DNA from 4 places in the Pseudomonas sp. LBUM1645 genome. Region 1 is predicted to be linked to each of the others. Evidence: predicted binding sites of a transcription regulator. Region 1 holds the regulator's gene; each other region holds the start of a gene.

The links. Region 1 encodes sigma-54, which starts transcription at its own class of promoters, with help from an activator protein. Its sites were predicted from a motif close to ANTGGCATNNANNTTGCTNT; they were not measured.
Positions count from the first base shown of each region.
Region 2: the regulator sigma-54 is predicted to act here: its motif matches at 1,363-1,382, upstream of glnK (P-II family nitrogen regulator).
Region 3: the regulator sigma-54 is predicted to act here: its motif matches at 2,602-2,621, upstream of ACA079_RS24010 (flagellar basal body rod protein FlgF).
Region 4: the regulator sigma-54 is predicted to act here: its motif matches at 1,949-1,968, upstream of ACA079_RS27845 (pilin).

Region 1 is NZ_CP166811.1:967,400-971,892, reverse strand. It holds gene ACA079_RS04150 (KdsC family phosphatase) at 1-48, shown strand, start outside; gene lptC (LPS export ABC transporter periplasmic protein LptC) at 56-628, shown strand; gene lptA (lipopolysaccharide transport periplasmic protein LptA) at 615-1,163, shown strand; gene lptB (LPS export ABC transporter ATP-binding protein) at 1,163-1,888, shown strand; gene ACA079_RS04130 (RNA polymerase factor sigma-54) at 2,072-3,565, shown strand; gene hpf (ribosome hibernation-promoting factor, HPF/YfiA family) at 3,640-3,948, shown strand; gene ptsN (PTS IIA-like nitrogen regulatory protein PtsN) at 3,961-4,425, shown strand; gene rapZ (RNase adapter RapZ) at 4,428-4,493, shown strand, end outside.
Region 2 is NZ_CP166811.1:6,867,897-6,872,389, reverse strand. It holds gene ACA079_RS31400 (BRO-N domain-containing protein) at 1-467, opposite strand, end outside; gene ACA079_RS31395 (accessory factor UbiK family protein) at 910-1,170, opposite strand; gene glnK (P-II family nitrogen regulator) at 1,589-1,927, shown strand; gene ACA079_RS31385 (ammonium transporter) at 1,963-3,300, shown strand; gene ACA079_RS31380 (secondary thiamine-phosphate synthase enzyme YjbQ) at 3,516-3,941, shown strand; gene sutA (dormancy-specific transcriptional regulator SutA) at 4,044-4,367, shown strand.
Region 3 is NZ_CP166811.1:5,308,688-5,313,180, forward strand. It holds gene ACA079_RS23995 (flagellar basal body P-ring protein FlgI) at 1-200, opposite strand, end outside; gene flgH (flagellar basal body L-ring protein FlgH) at 228-923, opposite strand; gene flgG (flagellar basal-body rod protein FlgG) at 976-1,761, opposite strand; gene ACA079_RS24010 (flagellar basal body rod protein FlgF) at 1,807-2,547, opposite strand; gene ACA079_RS24015 (sigma-54-dependent transcriptional regulator) at 2,908-4,473, opposite strand.
Region 4 is NZ_CP166811.1:6,128,690-6,133,182, reverse strand. It holds gene ACA079_RS27855 (type II secretion system F family protein) at 1-85, opposite strand, end outside; gene pilB (type IV-A pilus assembly ATPase PilB) at 88-1,788, opposite strand; gene ACA079_RS27845 (pilin) at 2,015-2,425, shown strand; gene ACA079_RS27840 (BON domain-containing protein) at 2,743-3,099, shown strand; gene ACA079_RS27835 (DUF2845 domain-containing protein) at 3,332-3,628, opposite strand; gene ACA079_RS27830 (DUF748 domain-containing protein) at 3,628-4,493, opposite strand, start outside.

The DNA.
Region 1 (4,493 bases):
CTGCGCGCGCAGGGCCGCCTTGATGCGGCAAACGCCGCGTACCTGTGAGCCAACTATGCTGAGCAAAAAGATTCGCAAATTCCTGGTGTTCGGTTGCATCGCAGCGATATTCGCGGCGGTCGGCTACTGGAACATCAGCCCGGAACGCTTCCTCGATCAGCCGGTGGCTAAGATCGATGAAACCGCGATCGACTATTACGCGATCAACGCCCACAGCGTGCAATACCTGCCGGACGGCAAACTGCAATACGAAATGACGTCCGACAAGGTTGAACACCTGAAAGCCACCGAAGTGACGCTGCTGACCAATCCCGACCTGAACATGTTCCGCGGCACCGAGTTTCCGTGGCATGTCCAGAGCGAGCACGGCGAAGTGAATCCCGACGGCACTCAGGTCGAACTGATTGACTCGGTGCGCATCACGCGCTTCGACGAGAAAAACCGCAAGACCCTGATTACTACCACCCGCATGACAGTGTTCCCGCAGCAGCAATATGCGCAGACCGAGCAACCCGTTAGAATCGACGGCGCTGGTGGTGTGTCGACTGGCAAGGGAATGAAAGCGTATTTGAAAGAAAGCAGGATACACCTGCTATCTAACGTAAGAGGACAGTATGAGGCTCGTTAAAACCCTCCCTATTTTGCTCGGTCTGAGCGCAGCACTGGGAAGCGTGAGCGCCTGGGCTCTGCCGAACGATCAAGAGCAGCCTATCCGCATCCAGGCCGACGATGCCCAACTGGACGACAAGAATGGTGTTGCCACCTATAAAGGTGACGTGATCATTACCCAGGGTTCGATGATTGTTAAAGGCAATACTGTGACCATCACCCGCACCCCGGCCGGCGACATCGACGTGGTGACTTCGGTGGGCAATCTGGCCTACTTCGAGCAGATGCAGACGGCTGGCGACACCAAACCTGTACAGGGCTGGGGTGTGACCATTCAGTACCACGCCTCGCAAAACCGCGTCGTGCTGATCGATAAGGCAAAAGTTGTCGACAAGGACAACAACGTCACCCAAGGCGAAAAAATCGTCTACGACACCGAGAAAAAGCTTGCGAGCGCTGGGCGCGCTACGGGCAGCAAGGTCACCGAGGCGCGTCCGCGTATCGATATGGTGATCCAGCCGAAGCCGAAAAACGACACGAAAAAGGCTCCGTAATGGCAACTCTGAAAGCTCAGCATCTGGCCAAGAGCTACAAGAGCCGCCAGGTCGTGCGCGACGTCAGCCTGTCGATCGACAGCGGTCAGATCGTCGGCCTGCTGGGTCCCAACGGCGCCGGCAAGACCACCTGCTTTTACATGATTGTCGGCCTGGTACAGGCCGATCAGGGCCGCGTACTGATTGACGACCTGGATGTCAGTCACCAGCCTATGCACGGTCGTGCGAAGGCCGGCATCGGCTATCTTCCGCAAGAAGCATCGATCTTCCGCAAACTCTCGGTAGCCGACAACATCATGGCGATCCTCGAGACCCGCAAGGAACTCGACAAGGCCGGTCGTCGCAAAGAGCTGGAAAGCCTGCTGCAGGAATTCCACATCAGCCACATCCGCGACAACCTCGGGATGAGCCTGTCCGGTGGTGAACGCCGCCGTGTGGAAATCGCCCGGGCACTGGCTACCAACCCGAAATTCATCCTGCTCGACGAACCGTTCGCCGGCGTGGACCCGATTTCGGTGGGTGACATCAAGCAGATCATCTATCACCTCAAGGCCAAAGGCATTGGCGTGCTGATCACTGACCACAATGTCCGTGAAACCCTGGATATCTGCGAAACCGCCTACATCGTCAACGATGGCCAGCTGATCGCCGAAGGTGACTCTGCCACCATCCTGGCCAACGACCTGGTCAAGGAAGTGTATCTGGGCCATGAGTTCCGCCTGTAAGCACTGAGGTGTCTGGCTGGTTGCTCGGCGCTTGTCTCGATAAAAAATCAACATTTTTTTATTGTTACAGTGCTCTAGGCAAACGCTGCAGTTTCGGGCATATAATTTGCTTATGTTTGGCGCTCCGGCGCCCTGTAGTGGATGGCGCATGTGCGCCGGCGAATAAGGTGTTAAGCCCCTGCCATGAAACCATCGCTAGTCTTGAGAATGGGCCAGCAGCTGACGATGACACCGCAGCTGCAACAGGCCATCCGCCTGCTCCAATTGTCGACCCTGGACCTGCAACAGGAAATCCAGGAGGCCCTGGAGTCCAATCCGATGCTCGAACGCCAGGAAGAAGGCGACGACTTCGATAACGCCGACCCCTTGGCCGACAAAGCCGAACAGCAACCCAACGCTGACATTCAGGAACCCTCCTACCAGGAAACCGCCCCGACGGTTGATAACCTCGAGGAAGGCGACTGGAACGAACGCATCCCCAACGAACTGCCCGTCGATACCGCGTGGGAAGACGTCTACCAGACCAGCGCCAGCAGCCTGCCGAGCAACGATGACGACGAGTGGGACTTCACCACCCGGACATCGGCCGGCGAAAGCCTGCAAAGCCACCTGCTGTGGCAACTGAACCTGGCCCCGATGTCCGACACCGATCGCCTGATCGCCGTGACCCTGATCGACTGCATCAACAATCAGGGCTACCTGGACGAAACCCTCGAGGAGATTCTCGAAGCCTTCGACCCGGAACTGGACATCGAACTGGACGAAATCGAAGCCGTCCTGCACCGCATCCAGCAATTCGAACCCGCTGGCATCGGCGCCCGCAACCTGGGCGAATGCCTGCTGCTGCAATTGCGTCAGTTGCCCGCCAAGACGCCTTGGCTGGTCGAGGCCAAACGCCTGGTCACCGATTACATCGACCTGCTTGGCAGCCGCGATTACAGCCAGCTGATGCGTCGCATGAAGCTCAAGGAAGACGAACTGCGCCAGGTGATTGAACTGGTGCAGAGCCTCAACCCGCGCCCAGGCTCGCAAATCGAGTCCAGCGAAGCCGAATACGTCGTTCCCGACGTGATCGTACGCAAGGACAACGAACGCTGGCTGGTAGAACTGAACCAGGAATCCGTGCCACGACTGCGGGTCAACGCTCAATACGCCGGTTTCGTGCGCCGCGCCGACACCAGCGCCGACAACACCTTCATGCGCAATCAGTTGCAAGAGGCCCGCTGGTTCATCAAGAGCCTGCAAAGCCGCAACGAAACCCTGATGAAAGTAGCCACTCAGATCGTCGAGCATCAGCGCGGCTTTCTTGAATACGGCGACGAAGCCATGAAACCGCTGGTCCTGCATGACATCGCCGAAGCGGTGGGCATGCACGAGTCGACGATTTCACGGGTGACCACGCAGAAATTCATGCATACCCCACGGGGCATATATGAACTGAAATACTTTTTCTCCAGCCACGTCAGCACCTCCGAGGGCGGTGAATGCTCGTCCACGGCGATCCGCGCGATCATCAAAAAACTGGTTGCCGCGGAAAATCAGAAAAAGCCGTTGAGTGACAGCAAGATCGCTGGTTTACTGGAGGCACAAGGCATTCAGGTGGCTCGCCGCACCGTCGCCAAGTACCGCGAATCCCTCGGGATCGCGCCTTCGAGCGAACGTAAGCGGTTGATGTAGAGCCACGCCACAGCGTTCCAGTGGCAGGCATTTCTGCCTGCCGCTTTATGCACTGGCAACGAAGGAGAAGCTGTATGCAAGTCAACATCAGTGGACACCAACTGGAAGTGACCGAACCTCTTCGCACCTACATCGGCGAAAAACTCGAACGATTAGAGAGGCATTTCGACAAGATCACCAACGTGCAAGTCACGATGACGGTCGAAAAGCTCAAGCAGAAAATCGAAGCCACGCTGCATATTCCCGGCAATGAAGTGGTCGCAAACGCGGAGCATACCGATATGTACGCGGCGATCGACGCACTGACCGACAAGCTGGATAAACAACTCAAAAAGCATAAGGAAAAGACCCAAAGCCTCCTCCAGGGCGCGACCGGTCGTTAACACTCCCAACCCATGATCCGACTTGAAAGCATCCTGACCCCCGGCCGTTCCCTCGTGAACGTGCCGGGCGGCAGTAAAAAGAAAGCCCTCGAGCAAATTGCCAACCTTATCCACAAAGAAGTGCCGGATCTGGAGATGCAAGATGTCTTCGAGGCTCTGATTGCCCGTGAAAAACTCGGCTCAACCGGTTTTGGCAACGGCATCGCCATTCCCCACTGTCGCCTGAAGGGCTGCACCTCGCCTATCAGCGCCCTGATGCACCTTGATGCACCCATTGATTTCGACGCCATCGACGGTGCCCCGGTTGACCTGCTGTTCGTTTTGCTGGTCCCGGAAGCCGCTACCGATGCGCACCTGGAGTTACTGCGCCAGATCGCCAGCATGCTCGACCGCAAGGAAGTGCGCGAAAAACTGCGCAGCGCCCCGAGCAATGAAGCCTTGTATCAGGTTGTCCTGGACGAGCAAAACGGTCACTAATCATGCGCTTGATCATCGTCAGTGGCCGCTCCGGCTCAGGTAAAAGTACCGCACTCGATGTTCTCGAG
Region 2 (4,493 bases), 1.2 Mb from region 1:
CCTCGCGGTCGTTCCTCATTCGGTAGCATCTGCGGAACATCCTGCAACCGAATCCACGGCTGGTTATTCCAGTGCAGCAAGCTCAACGACATCTCTGGCCAGTTCAGCAGGCTCAGAATCGGGCGCTCGGTTGAGGTGGGTTGCTGGGCGTCTCTGAGGGCTGGGACGACGTCGTGGGTTAGCCATTCGCGCAGCGCCCGATATTCGGGGCAGTAGTGGTAGACCAGCAATGCGTAGACGCCGGATTCACTGATCATCAGGGTGTTTTCGATGCTGCCGTGGATGAGCATTTGGGCGGTTTGGCGTTGGTCGGCGTCGAGTTTTCGGACGGCGCGTTCGTCGAGGTAGAGGCGCAGGAGGCGGCCGAGGTCGCGGGCGCTGAACCAGGGTTGATTTTCAAGGAGGAAAGCGTGGAGGTGGAGTTTGTGGCGGGTGAAGACGTGGGGGATTAGATAGTTTTCGTCCATGGTGCAGTTCTCGGATTCGAATGAAGAAAACTGCCTCTGATCGTCGCCAAACGAAAAGGGTGGCAGCTGTGCGCGGGTTGGCGAACCGGTGCATCCGCAAAACCGGCAGACCCGAAGGTCTCCCACGCACAGCCGCCATAATTCGAGATGGGAAAAAGTCCCTTGTTCGAACGTGGTCACGGTGCGTCGGATGCTGTCCAGGTCGCCAAACCCAGTGCTGAATATTCAGCTGAGGATGAGCTTAGGAACCTGGGCTTTGCGACGCTATCGGACGGCGGTGGTGATCTTTGTAGGACGTTGCCGAGATGGTGGCGGGGCGGAAGATCAAAAGATCGCAGCCTTCGGCAGCTCCTACAGGAGTGGTCGGTCCAGCGTGGGATGGCTGGAAGACTGAGACGACCCTTATCGCGAGCAAGCTCGCTCCCACACTTGATCGGGGGTGCTACTCGGCCGGCGGATTCAGCTTCGCTTCCAGCTCCGCAACCTTCGCCTCAAGACTTTCCAACCGAGCCCGCGTCCGCGCCAGCACAACCATCTGGCTATCAAACTCTTCACGACTCACCAGATCCAGCTTGCTGAAGCCGCTCTGCAACAGAGCCTTGAACTGGCTTTCGATTTCGCTTTTCGGCAGTGGGGTGTCGCCGCTGAAGAGGCGGGAGGCGGTGCCGCTCAGGGCATCGAGGAAGTCTTTGGGCGCGAGCATGGGAAATGTCCTGTCAACAATGGCGGGCAGTGTATCACGCAGTGTCTATAGTCAATCTCGCAGTCAGGGCTGCACGCTTTTCGCGCATGGGGACGGACGGCCGCGCACTGTTGTTGTGCGTATCCGTCGGGCCATTTGCGCGAAGCCGCTTGCGGCAGCAGCCAAAGGCTTGAAATCAGTGGGTTTTGGCGAGATGGCAAGCTTTCTGCTTAGTCAGTAGTGACCCATGCACTGATGCAGTCGAAGTGACGAATGCAGTGCGCCAAGCGGAACGGGGGAAGTGTTTCGTGCGGAGTGGTTAGCAGGCGTCGGACGGGCAGGTAAGGCCGACGATGCGTTACAAAGCCAGGCACTGCGCTTAGACTTGAGTCGGGTTTGTTTTCCTGGGGCAAGTCCACCAATTCGGGAGAGAGTTTTCATGAAGCTAGTCACTGCCATCATCAAGCCGTTCAAACTGGACGACGTACGCGAGTCGCTGTCCGAGATCGGCGTGCAGGGCATTACCGTTACTGAAGTCAAAGGCTTCGGTCGGCAGAAGGGTCACACCGAGCTGTATCGCGGCGCGGAATACGTGGTCGATTTCCTGCCAAAGGTGAAGATCGATGTCGCCATTGACGACAAGGATCTTGACCGGGTTATCGAGGCGATAACCAAGGCTGCCAACACCGGCAAGATCGGTGACGGCAAGATCTTCGTGGTCAATCTGGAACAGGCGATTCGCATCCGTACCGGCGAAACCGATACCGACGCAATCTAAGCCGCCACAAACCCAACGCCCCAGGAGAAAACAATATGACTCTGCGTAAATTCGCAGGGCTAGGAGCCCTGTTGTCCCTCGTAATGCCCGGCCTGGCTATGGCGGCAGACGAAGTGGCAGCCCCAGTCCTCAACTCCGGCGACACTGCCTGGATGATGACCTCGACAGCCCTCGTGCTGTTCATGACCATTCCCGGCCTCGCGCTGTTCTACGGCGGTATGGTTCGCTCCAAAAACATTCTTTCCGTGATGATGCAGTGTTTCGCCATTACCGGTCTGATCAGCATCCTGTGGGTCATTTATGGCTACAGCATCGCGTTCGACACCACCGGCATGGAACAGGGCGTCGTCAACTTCAACTCCTTCTTCGGCGGCATGGGCAAGGCATTCCTCGCCGGTGTCACGCCATCGAGCCTGACCGGTCCCGCGGCGCTGTTCCCTGAGGCGGTGTTCATCACCTTCCAGATGACCTTCGCCATCATCACCCCTGCGCTGATCGTCGGTGCCTTCGCCGAGCGGATGAAGTTCTCCGCGATGCTGATCTTCATGGGCGTCTGGTTCACCCTGGTTTATGCACCGATTGCGCACATGGTCTGGTCCGGTAACGGCGGCCTGATGTGGGACTGGGGCGTGCTGGACTTCGCCGGCGGCACCGTGGTGCACATCAACGCCGGTGTGGCCGGTCTGATTGCCTGCCTGGTACTGGGCAAGCGCAAAGGCTTCCCGACCACCCCGATGGCGCCGCACAACCTCGGTTACACCCTGATGGGCGCTGCCATGCTGTGGGTTGGCTGGTTCGGCTTTAACGCCGGCTCCGCCGCAGCGGCCAACGGCACTGCCGGTATGGCGATGCTGGTGACCCAGATCGCAACCGCCGCCGCTGCACTGGGCTGGATGTTCGCCGAGTGGATCACTCACGGCAAACCAAGTGCCCTGGGTATCGCTTCGGGTGTTGTGGCCGGTCTGGTTGCAATCACCCCAGCCGCTGGCACCGTCGGCCCGATGGGCGCTCTGGTCATCGGTCTGGCAGCCGGCGTGGTGTGCTTCTTCTGCGCCACTACCCTGAAACGCAAACTCGGCTATGACGACTCCCTGGACGCCTTCGGTGTGCACGGTATCGGCGGTATCCTCGGCGCGATCCTGACCGGTGTCTTCGCTGCACCGTCGTTGGGTGGCTTCGGCACCGTTACCGACATCGCCGCACAAGTCTGGATTCAGTGCAAAGGCGTGGGCTTCACGGTGATCTACACCGCGATCGTCACTTTCATCATCCTTAAGGTGCTGGACGCCGTCATGGGTCTGCGTATCACTGAGGAAGAAGAGGCAGTCGGCATCGATCTGGCACTTCACAACGAGCGCGGCTACAACTTGTAAGTACGCGCACAAAAAAACTTGCCCGGCTTGCCGGGCATTTTTTTGTCTGGAGTTTGTCCGTGAAGGAACTGCTGAAAGGTTTTTTCGTACACGTTTAGTGGCGTTTACGACGAGCGTTTTTCTGCGGCCAATGGCTTACATGATAGAAGGAATATTAGGGCCTTTGTTTTTTCCCAGAGCGCGCTAGAATGCGCCCCGAACGTGCGGAGAACTGTATGTGGCAACAGACTCTGATTACCCTGCGGGCGAGGCCCCGGGGCTTTCATCTGGTAACGGACGAGTTACTCGCCGGCCTGCCTGAACTCAAGGCATGTCGGGTCGGTCTGTTGCATTTGTGGCTGCAGCATACCTCGGCGTCGTTGACCATCAACGAGAACGCCGATCCGGCGGTACGTCGCGACTTCGAACGATTTTTCAATCGTCTGATCCCACAAGGAACAGACGGCTATGAGCATAACGACGAAGGCCTGGACGACCTCCCGGCGCACTTCAAGGCCAGCGTGCTTGGCTGTCAGCTCAGTTTGCCGATTTCGGCAGGCCGACTGGCGCTGGGAACCTGGCAAGGCGTTTATCTGGGCGAGCACCGTGATTTTGGCGGTGCCCGTAAAGTCCTCGCCACCGTGCACGGTGAAGGGGCGTAAGCCGCTGGTTGCCAGCGGTTGTAGAATTTTTTCCGGCGGCCTTCGACAGACGGCGAAGCTGGGCTATAACTAATCTGCTTTTCGCAAGTCATGAGGTAGAACATGAGCGACGATGATCTGGAAAACGACGACCTCGAAGTAGGCGACGACGACGAAACCGAAGAAGGTCTGGAAACAGCAGCGGAAGACGTTGCTGATGACGATGGCGGTGAAACGCCCGTTCCGACCGCCAAAGGCAAAGCCAAGGCAGCGGTATCGGTCGATGAGCTGCCGAGCGTCGAAGCGAAAAACAAGGAGCGTGATGCTCTGGCGCGGGCCATGGAAGAGTTCCTGGCCAAGGGCGGCAAGGTGCAGGAAGTGGAGGCCAATGTGGTCGCCGATCCGCCCAAGAAGCCTGACAACAAGTACGGCAGCCGACCTATCTGAGCCTGCTACTTGCTTGCTGAAAAAGCCCGCCGTCGCTGCGGGCTTTTTCATGGGTAAAACAAATGTCTTGGGCTTGACGCAACCCTGTAGGAGCCGAGCTTGCTCGCGATTGCGGTGTATCAGTCG
Region 3 (4,493 bases), 2.8 Mb from region 1:
ATGCCGAATTGCGAGAGCATGTTGTTGAAGGTCTGCAGGGTGAACGGGGTTTGCGTCGTCTGGTCGCCGGTACCGTTAAGCCCGACCACCAGGCCGTAGCCGATCAATTGGTTGGAACGCACGCCGGAAATACTGGCGATATCCTTCAGCCGCTCGGCTTGCGCGTTGAACGCTGCGGACAACATCAGGGCGACCACCATCAGGTGTTTAAGATTCAACGTAGCCACCTAGAAAGGGAACAGCGGGCTGAGGAAGAAACGGTCGAACCAGCCTGGCTGACTCGCATCGGCAAATGCACCGGTGCCCGAATAGGTGATGCGCGCATCGGCGACACGGGTCGACGACACAGTGTTATCGGTGGCGATGTCATCGGATCGGACCATACCGGCAATCCGCACCAGCTCATCGCCGGTGTTGAGGGTCAACCACTTCTCGCCGCGCACGGCGATGATGCCGTTGGGCAACACGTCAGCAACCGTTACCGTGATCGAACCCGTCAGGCTGTTGCTCTGCCCGGACTTGCTGTCGCCCTTGGTCGCACGGTCGCCTTCATAACCGACATCCAGACTGAGGTTGCCGCTACCCACCGGATCGTTGGTGCTCAGGCCGCCCCCGAAAAACGAGCTCAGACCGATGTCGGTCTTGCTGTTCTTGCCAATTTGCGAGTTGGCGTTCTTGCTGGCCTGGGTGCGTTCGTTCAGGGTGATGGTGATGATGTCACCGACCCGGAACGCCTTGCGGTCGCTGTACAGGTTCTGTTCGAAACCGGCCTGGTAGATCGAGCCGTTATTGGCGGCAGCCGGCAGCGGTGTGCGCGGCAACACCGGGGCGTAGTAAGGGTCATTGGGCTTGGGCGGCGGGGCAACGCAGCCCGCGAGCACGACGGCCCCACTCAGTGCCAGAACAGATACGAAGCGATTCATGACCCTACCTCACGGTGTTGCAGGCGACCTGATGGCCGCCTCATAGACTTGATTACAGATTCTGCGTTACGAACGAGAGCATCTGGTCGGCGGTGGAGATCACCTTGGAGTTCATCTCGTAAGCGCGCTGAGTGGTGATCATGTTGACCATCTCTTCAACGGTGCTGACGTTCGAAGTTTCCAGGGTGTTCTGCAGCGTGGTGCCGAAACCGGCCAGGCCCGGGGTGCCGACTTGCGGCGCGCCGCTGGCTGCGGTTTCCAGGAACAGGTTGTTGCCCACAGCCTGCAGGCCGGCCGGGTTGATGAAGTCGGCGGTTTGCAGGTTGCCGATCACCTGGGATGCCGCGTTGCCGGCAACGGTGACGGACACGGTGCCGTCGCGACCGACCGTGAAGGTCTGGGCATCGTTCGGGATGACAATGGCCGGCTCCAGGGCGAAGCCGCTGGAGTTCACGATCTGACCGTTGGAGTCCAGGTGGAACGTACCGTCACGGGTGTAGGAAGTCGTGCCGTCCGGCTGCAGAATCTGGAAGAAACCGCGACCGTCGATGGCCATGTCCAACGGCTGCTCGGTGGTTTGCAGGCTGCCGGCGGTAAAGTTTTTCTGGGTGCCGACGATGCGCACACCGGTACCCAATTGCAGACCCGACGGCAGTTCACTGTCCTGGGTCGACTGGGCGCCTGGCTGGCGTTTGATCTGGTAGAGCAAGTCCTGGAATTCGGCGCGGTCACGTTTGAAACCCGTGGTCGACACGTTGGCCAGGTTGTTGGAAATGGTCGTCAGGTTGGTGTCCTGGGCGGACAGACCTGTTTTGGCAACCCATAGAGCCGGAAGCATTCGATTCTCCTCGTGCGCCTGTTTTACGGCGCGACGTTCTGATAATTAGCTGATCTGCAAGACCCGAGCCATGGCCTGGTCGTCTTCTTTGGCGGTGTTCATCATCTTGATGTGCAGCTCGAACTGCTTGGCCAGGGCCAGTACCGAAGTCATCTCTTCCACGGCATTGACGTTGCTCGACTCAAGGAAACCGGACACCAGTTTGACGTCGGCATCGGCTTGCGCCGGCTTGCCGTCCTTGGTGTGGATCGAACCGTCCAGGCCTTTGGTCATGTTCTTGAAGTCAGGATTAACCAGTTTGATGCGGTCGACTTCCGCCATCACGCGCGGACCTTCGCCCATCGCACGTATGCTGATGGTGCCGTCTTCGCCCACTTCGATTTGCTGCTCGGGTGGCACGGCAATCGGCCCGCCATTGCCCATCACCGGCATACCGTTGCCGGCCCGCAGCACGCCCAGGGCGTCGACGTTCAGGCTGCCGGTGCGCACGTAACTTTCGCCGCCGTCAGGGTTCTGCACGGCGATCCAGCCATTGCCTTGCACCGCGACATCGAGGTCGCGACCGGTTTCCACCAATGCGCCAGGGGAGAAATCGGTGGCCGGACGTTCGGACAGGGCAAACGCACGCGCCGGAAAGCTGTCGCCGAACACCGGCATCGAACGAGCCTGCTCCAGGTCTTTCTGGAAACCGTTGGTGGAGATGTTCGCCAGGTTGTTCGCATGAGCCTTCTGCGCCAGTGCATTCTGGCTGGCGCCGGTCATTGCCACATAAAGGTACTTGTCCACACTCTTTCCTCTGCATGCCGGACGTTTGCCGCCCACTGCTGTACTGCTGAGCCATAAGCAATTTGCAGACCAACTTTTTTCTGGCGGCGCAGGGCCCGGCAAACAAAGGGCTTGAGGGGTTTTGCGGGGAATTGGGAAATGTATCGAAGTCGAAAAACCGGCGGTGTTATGCCGCTTCGAGGCAAGTGTCCACCTCTTGGGCACAACCAAATTCCTGTAGCAGCTGGCGAAGCCTGCGTTCGGCTGCGAAGCAGTCGTGAATTCAGGCGCTGCGGTTCTTCAGATAAACCGCATACATAGGGTCTACGACGGCTTCGCCGCCGAACGCAGCCTCGCGGTGCTCGGCAGCTGCTACAGGATTTAGGCGCTACCGGGTTCTTTGCCGACTTCGTACTCACGCAACTTATTGGCAATGGTCGTATGCGAAACCCCCAACCGCTTGCCCAGTTGCCGACTGCTCGGGTGCTCGGAATACAAACGCTCAAGCACCGCTTTCTCGAAGCGCCCGACAATCTCGTCCAACCCGCCCTCGAGTGAGAAATCGCCAAGCGGCTGACGCACGCCGTAGTCCGGCAGGCGAATATGTTCGGCCTTGACGGTCCCGCCTTCGCACAAGGAAACCGCCTGGAACAACACGTTCTCCAATTGCCGAACATTGCCCGGCCAATGGTAGTGACTAAGCCGCTCCATCGCCGCCGGCGCCAGTTTCGGCAGCGGGCAACCGATCTGCCGACTGGCCTGATCGAGGAAGTGCTCCACCAGCGGCGTAAGTCCATCGAGGCATTCGCGCAGTGGCGGGATGTGCAGCGAAAGCACGTTCAAGCGGTGATACAAATCCTGGCGAAACTCACCGCGTGCACACAACTCGGACAGGTCGACCTGGGTCGCGCAGATCACCCGCACATCCAGATAAACCTCTTCATCGCTGCCCACACGACGGAAGCAACCGTCCTGCAGGAAACGCAGCAATTTCACCTGTAAACGCGGGCTCATTTCTCCGACGCCATCGAGGAACAGCGTACCCCCCGCCGTCAGTTCCAGCAGCCCGAGTTTGCCTTCGGCCCGCGCCCCCTCGAAAGCGCCGGGGCCGTAGCCGAACAGTTCCGTCTCAGCCATGGATTCCGGTAGACCGGCGCAGTTCAGCGCCATCAACGGTGACTGCCCCCGCGGACTCGCCAGGTGACAGGCTCGCGCCAACAACTCTTTACCGGTGCCGGTTTCACCTTCTATTAATAGCGGCGCATCCAGCGGCGCCATGCGTCGGGCTTCGCGCACGACTGCAGCCATCACCTTCGAGCTTTGGAAAATGCTGTCGAACCCGCGCAATTCCTGTTTGCGCACGTTGTAGATGCGCTCCCCTACCCGATCCGCGCGGTGCAGCGTGAGTACCGCGCCGGCCATGGCTTCGCTGTCGTCATGCTCCGATTGCAGCGGCGCGATATCGGCGAGAAACACGTCGCCCTTGACCTTCACCCGCAAGCCGTTGATCCGCGACTTGTTGGCACGCACCAGTTCCGGCAAGTCGAAATCCTCGGCGTAACGCGACAGCGGAATCCCTGGCACCTCATCCACCCGCACGCCGAGCAATTGCGCCGCGGCGCGGTTGGCCGCGACGATCGAGCCGCCCATGTCGATCGACAGCACTGGAAACTCCAAGGCGCCGAGCAACGCATTGAGCTCCATGTGCCGACGTTCGCTGGGCATCAGCCCTACGCGCTTGACGCCAAAAACCCCGGCAATCGATTCGAATTTCGGACGCAACGCCTGGAACTGAATGTTGATCAGGTTTGGGCAATGCAGATAGATCGCATTGCCATGCTCACCGCCGACCTCGCCGCGAGCGACGTTGATCCCGTACTCCACCAGCAGGTTGAGAATGTCGCGCAGGATACCGATGCGGTTCTGGCAGTGGACTTTGATACGCATATAAAGGCCCGAAACAGGAG
Region 4 (4,493 bases), 1.9 Mb from region 1:
CGCTCAACTCACCCGTCACTTTGGTGCCTTTGCGGTCTGTGCCTTCCCAAGCGTAGACGCTGATTTTTGCTGCTTTGACCGCCATATTCAGTCCTTGGTAACCCGGTTGATTTCTTCAAGGCTGGTGATGCCTTGCATGGCCTTGAGCAGGCCCGACGTACGCAGGTCGTTGAAACCGTCTTTACGCATCTGGATGTCGATTTCCAGTGAGTTGCCTTCGGCCATGATCAGCCGTTGCAGGTCCGGGGTGTTCTTCACCACTTCATAAATCCCTACTCGCCCTTTGTAACCGTTGTTGCAGTGATCGCAACCGACAGGCTCATAGATCGTGAATGAGCCGATGCGTTCCTCGGGGAAGCCTTCCTTGAGTAGCGCCTCCCGGGGAATCTCGATGGGTTTCTTGCAATGGCTGCATAGCTTGCGCGCCAGGCGCTGGGCGATGATCAGGCTAACCGAGGTAGCAATGTTGAACCCCTGGATGCCCATGTTGTGCAGGCGTGTCAGGGTTTCGGCGGCGCTGTTGGTGTGCAGGGTCGACAGCACCAGGTGACCGGTCTGGGCGGCTTTGATGGCGATTTCGGCGGTTTCGAGGTCGCGGATCTCGCCGACCATGATCACGTCCGGGTCCTGTCGCAGAAATGAGCGCAGCGCCTGGGCGAAGTCCATTCCCTGTTTGGGATTGACGTTGACCTGGTTGATACCTTCCATGTTGATCTCCACCGGGTCTTCAGCGGTGGAGATGTTGATGTCTACGGTGTTCAGTATGTTCAGCCCGGTGTAGAGCGACACAGTCTTGCCCGAGCCGGTCGGCCCGGTCACCAGAATCATCCCCTGCGGCTGCTTGAGGGCGGCCATGTACAGTTCTTTCTGGTCGGGCTCATAGCCGAGGGCGTCGATGCCCATTTGAGCGCTGGACGGGTCGAGGATCCGGATCACCACTTTCTCGCCCCATAGGGTCGGTAGGGTGTTGACCCGGAAGTCTATGGATTTGCTCTTGGACAGGCGCATCTTGATCCGTCCGTCCTGGGGCCGGCGCCGTTCGGAGATGTCGAGGCTGGCCATGACTTTCAGCCGTGCGGCGATGCGATTGGCCAGTTGAATCGGTGGTTTGGCGACTTCACGCAAAATACCGTCAGTGCGCATCCGCACGCGGTAGGTTTTTTCGTAGGGCTCGAAATGCAGGTCGGAAGAGCCACTTTTGATCGCGTCCAGCAACATCTTGTGAACGAAGCGCACCACAGGTGCGTCGTCGGCATCCTGGCCGGCGATGGCGTCCTGCTTGTTGTCATCGATCGACTCGATGTCCACGCCATCGAGGTCAACGTCGGCCATGTCTTCCAGGCCGGTGCCGTGGGTATCGAAGAACTTTTCGATGGCGTCGCTGAGCTTGTCGTCCTCCACCAGGATGGCTTCGGTATTCAGGCCGGTGCTGAACTGGATGTCATTGATGGCTTGATGATTGGTCGGATCGGAAACGCCCACGAACAGTTTGTTGCCGCGTCGCCAGAGGGGCAGGGCGTGGTGCTGGCGGATCAGTTTCTCGCTGACCAGGCCCTTGGGCTGGGTCTCCTTTTCCAGGCAGTTGAGGTCGAGCAAGGCCATGCCGAAGTGTTCTGACGCGATCTCGGCGACCTGGCGGCTTTTCACCAGTTTGTTCTGAACCAGGTAACTGACCAAGGGGATTCGATTGCGTTGGGCTTGCTGATACGCCTGTTGCGCGCTTTTGTCAGTGAGCAGTTCGGCCAGGACCAATTGCTTGGCCAGACCGCTAAGGGCGATGTCATTCATTGGGATTCCAAGCGCAGACAGTTCATGACTTATAGCCTAGTCAAGCGGAGGAACCAAACCAGCTCTGCTCAGGTGACAAAAAGTGTCAGATAGTGCGGATCCTGGGGGTAGGAAACGGCTATATGTTGGCTTCGTGCCCCTATATCAGTCGGGCGAAGGGCATGGCATGGACTGTGCTGTGGCTAGTTCAGATCATGAGATTTCGACTCATGCATGGAGCTTGTCTATGAGTACTCAAAAAGGTTTTACCCTGATCGAACTGTTGATCGTGGTGGCGATCATCGGGATTCTGGCGACGGTTGCGCTGCCGCAGTATTCGAAGTATCAATCGCGGGCGAAGGTCACCGCCGGTCTTGCTGAAATATCGGCACTAAAGGTCCCCTACGAAGACGTTATTAATTCAGGCACCGTCCCCACACTCGCTCTGCTCGGCGTTAGCGGGACTACAGGCAATTGCACGATTACGGTGGCGGGCACCAACGCTACTGGTGTGGGCAGTATTGGCTGCACGATCCTCAATGCAAACGCTCAGGTGGCCGGCCTGGCCATCACGCTTTCGCGCGCGCTGGACGGTGGCTGGACTTGCAAATCGACGGTACCCAAAGAGTACGCGCCTAACGGTTGCCCTGGCGTCTGATCCAACTCCACGTCTGTCCCATGCCCCGCGTTTGACGACGCGGGGCATTTTTTTTGTTCGCCGTTCGGGGAAAATGGAGTAATTGAGAAAACTTCCAAAAATTCATGGCCTTAGGCCTGCGGCAAAACCCGCAACTTGCATGTCGATAATTTCCAAGTCATGCAATTTGCATGATTCCGAAAATCAGGTGTTTTTGTAAACTATTGATTTATATGTATTTATTGACTGTTTCAAAGTTGGCACAGCGTTCGCAATATCTCCAGTAACCCTGCTGACAAGACACGCAGCAGACTTTATGAAAAACAGGAGTTACTCGTATGAAGAAGTTCGCTATCGCTGCCGCTACTGCTACCGCGCTGACCCTGACCCTGGCCAACGCTGCATTTGCACAGACCACCCAAGCTACCCAGGCTCCGATGACTCTGGCAGCGGGTGAAGTCACCAAAGCCAAAGAAACTACTTCCGATACCTGGATCACCACTAAAGTCAAAGCCGACCTGGTGACCGAAAAAGGCATTCCTGGTACCGACATCAAAGTTGAAACCAACAAAGGTGTAGTGTCTCTGTCGTCCACCGTTGCAGTGACCGAAGCTCAGAAAACCACCGCGGTGGCTATCGCCAAGAAAATCAAAGGCGTCCAGGCGGTCTCCGCTGACGGCCTGAAAGCCGAGTAAGGCAAGACTTCTCGCCTGGACTGGGAGAAGGCGCGACAGGCGGGCCGAGCTATACGTCTGCCGCATCTGGAGAGTTCATGCGAAGGCCATAAGGATGTGGCCATTACAGGCCCCGGCATTCGTGTCGGGGCCTGTTCTATTTGGCAAACGCAAAAGATCGCAGCCTTCGGCAGCTCCTACGGTGGAATGTGTACACCTGTAGGAGCTGCCGAAGGCTGCGATCTTTTGATCTTCAGTTGCCGCGCTTGCTGGTGATCTGCTTCAAACGATTACCTTCAAAACGCAGGTATTGGTACATCCCGCCGTTGGGCCCGTAGGTCCATTCCTCGACTTGAAACTCTTCCCGCCGGTTGGCGCTGCGCTTGTAGCCCAACAGATCACGGCTGACCGGTTCACCGCATTTCTGCAGCACTTCACTGGACCTGTCCCCGACACTGACCAATTGACTGCCGCAGCGCAGGGTATCGGCTGCCGAGGCCTGACTGGCGGCCATCGCCAGAGCCAGGCTCATCAGCCATTTCGCGCGCATCACTCGGCGTCCAGATGCAGCGGCGTAACCACCCGACCGTCACTTTCCGCTTCGCCGAGGTTGGCATCGACGAAGTACACGCGGTCATCGGCCAGCTGACCCTTATCGACCAGATAGTCCTTGATGCTGCTGGCGCGTTCCTGACCCAACTGACGCAATAACACGTCGCTGGAACTCCAGAACTTGATCACGTCTGCGCGCATCTTCGCGGTGCGTTCTTCCTTGCCCAAGTCTTTCCATTCAGCAGGTGGCTGCGTCTTCAGGCGCGTGCGATAGATCCCTTCCAGCAGCGAACCTTTCTCGTTATCCGGTACCTGCAGCAATGAAGCCTGAGCCGGCACCTTGTCGCCGCGACGCTGGAGCATTTTGTAGTAGTTGTATTGGTATTCACGTTCCAGACGTTGCTCGGCGATCAGCGGGCCATCGCTGCTTGCGGCAGCCGTGCCTTCAATTTCCAGACGCAGGGCCGGCCGCTCCTTGAGGGCCTGGGACAGTTTGACCAGCGAGCCCTCGGCTTCCTTGCTCAGGTCGCTTGAACCTGGCGCAAACGAGACAGTGCCCAAATCTTCAGAACCCCCACCACTGACCAGTCCGCCAATCATTTTGAATGGTGCCGCGGCGGCTTTGACGATCAGGTTGCGCAAGGTCTGCCAGACAATCGGCATGATGCTGAACTGCGGGTTGTTCAGGTCACCGGTCACCGGCAGCTCGATGGAAATCTTGCCGTCGACGTCCTTGAGCAACGCGATCGCCAGTTTCAGCGGCAGGCTCACGGCATCCGGACTGTCGACTTTCTCACCCAGTTGCAGCTGCTCGACCACCACTTTGTTTTCGGCCTTGAGCTGGCCCTTGGTGATCATGTAAT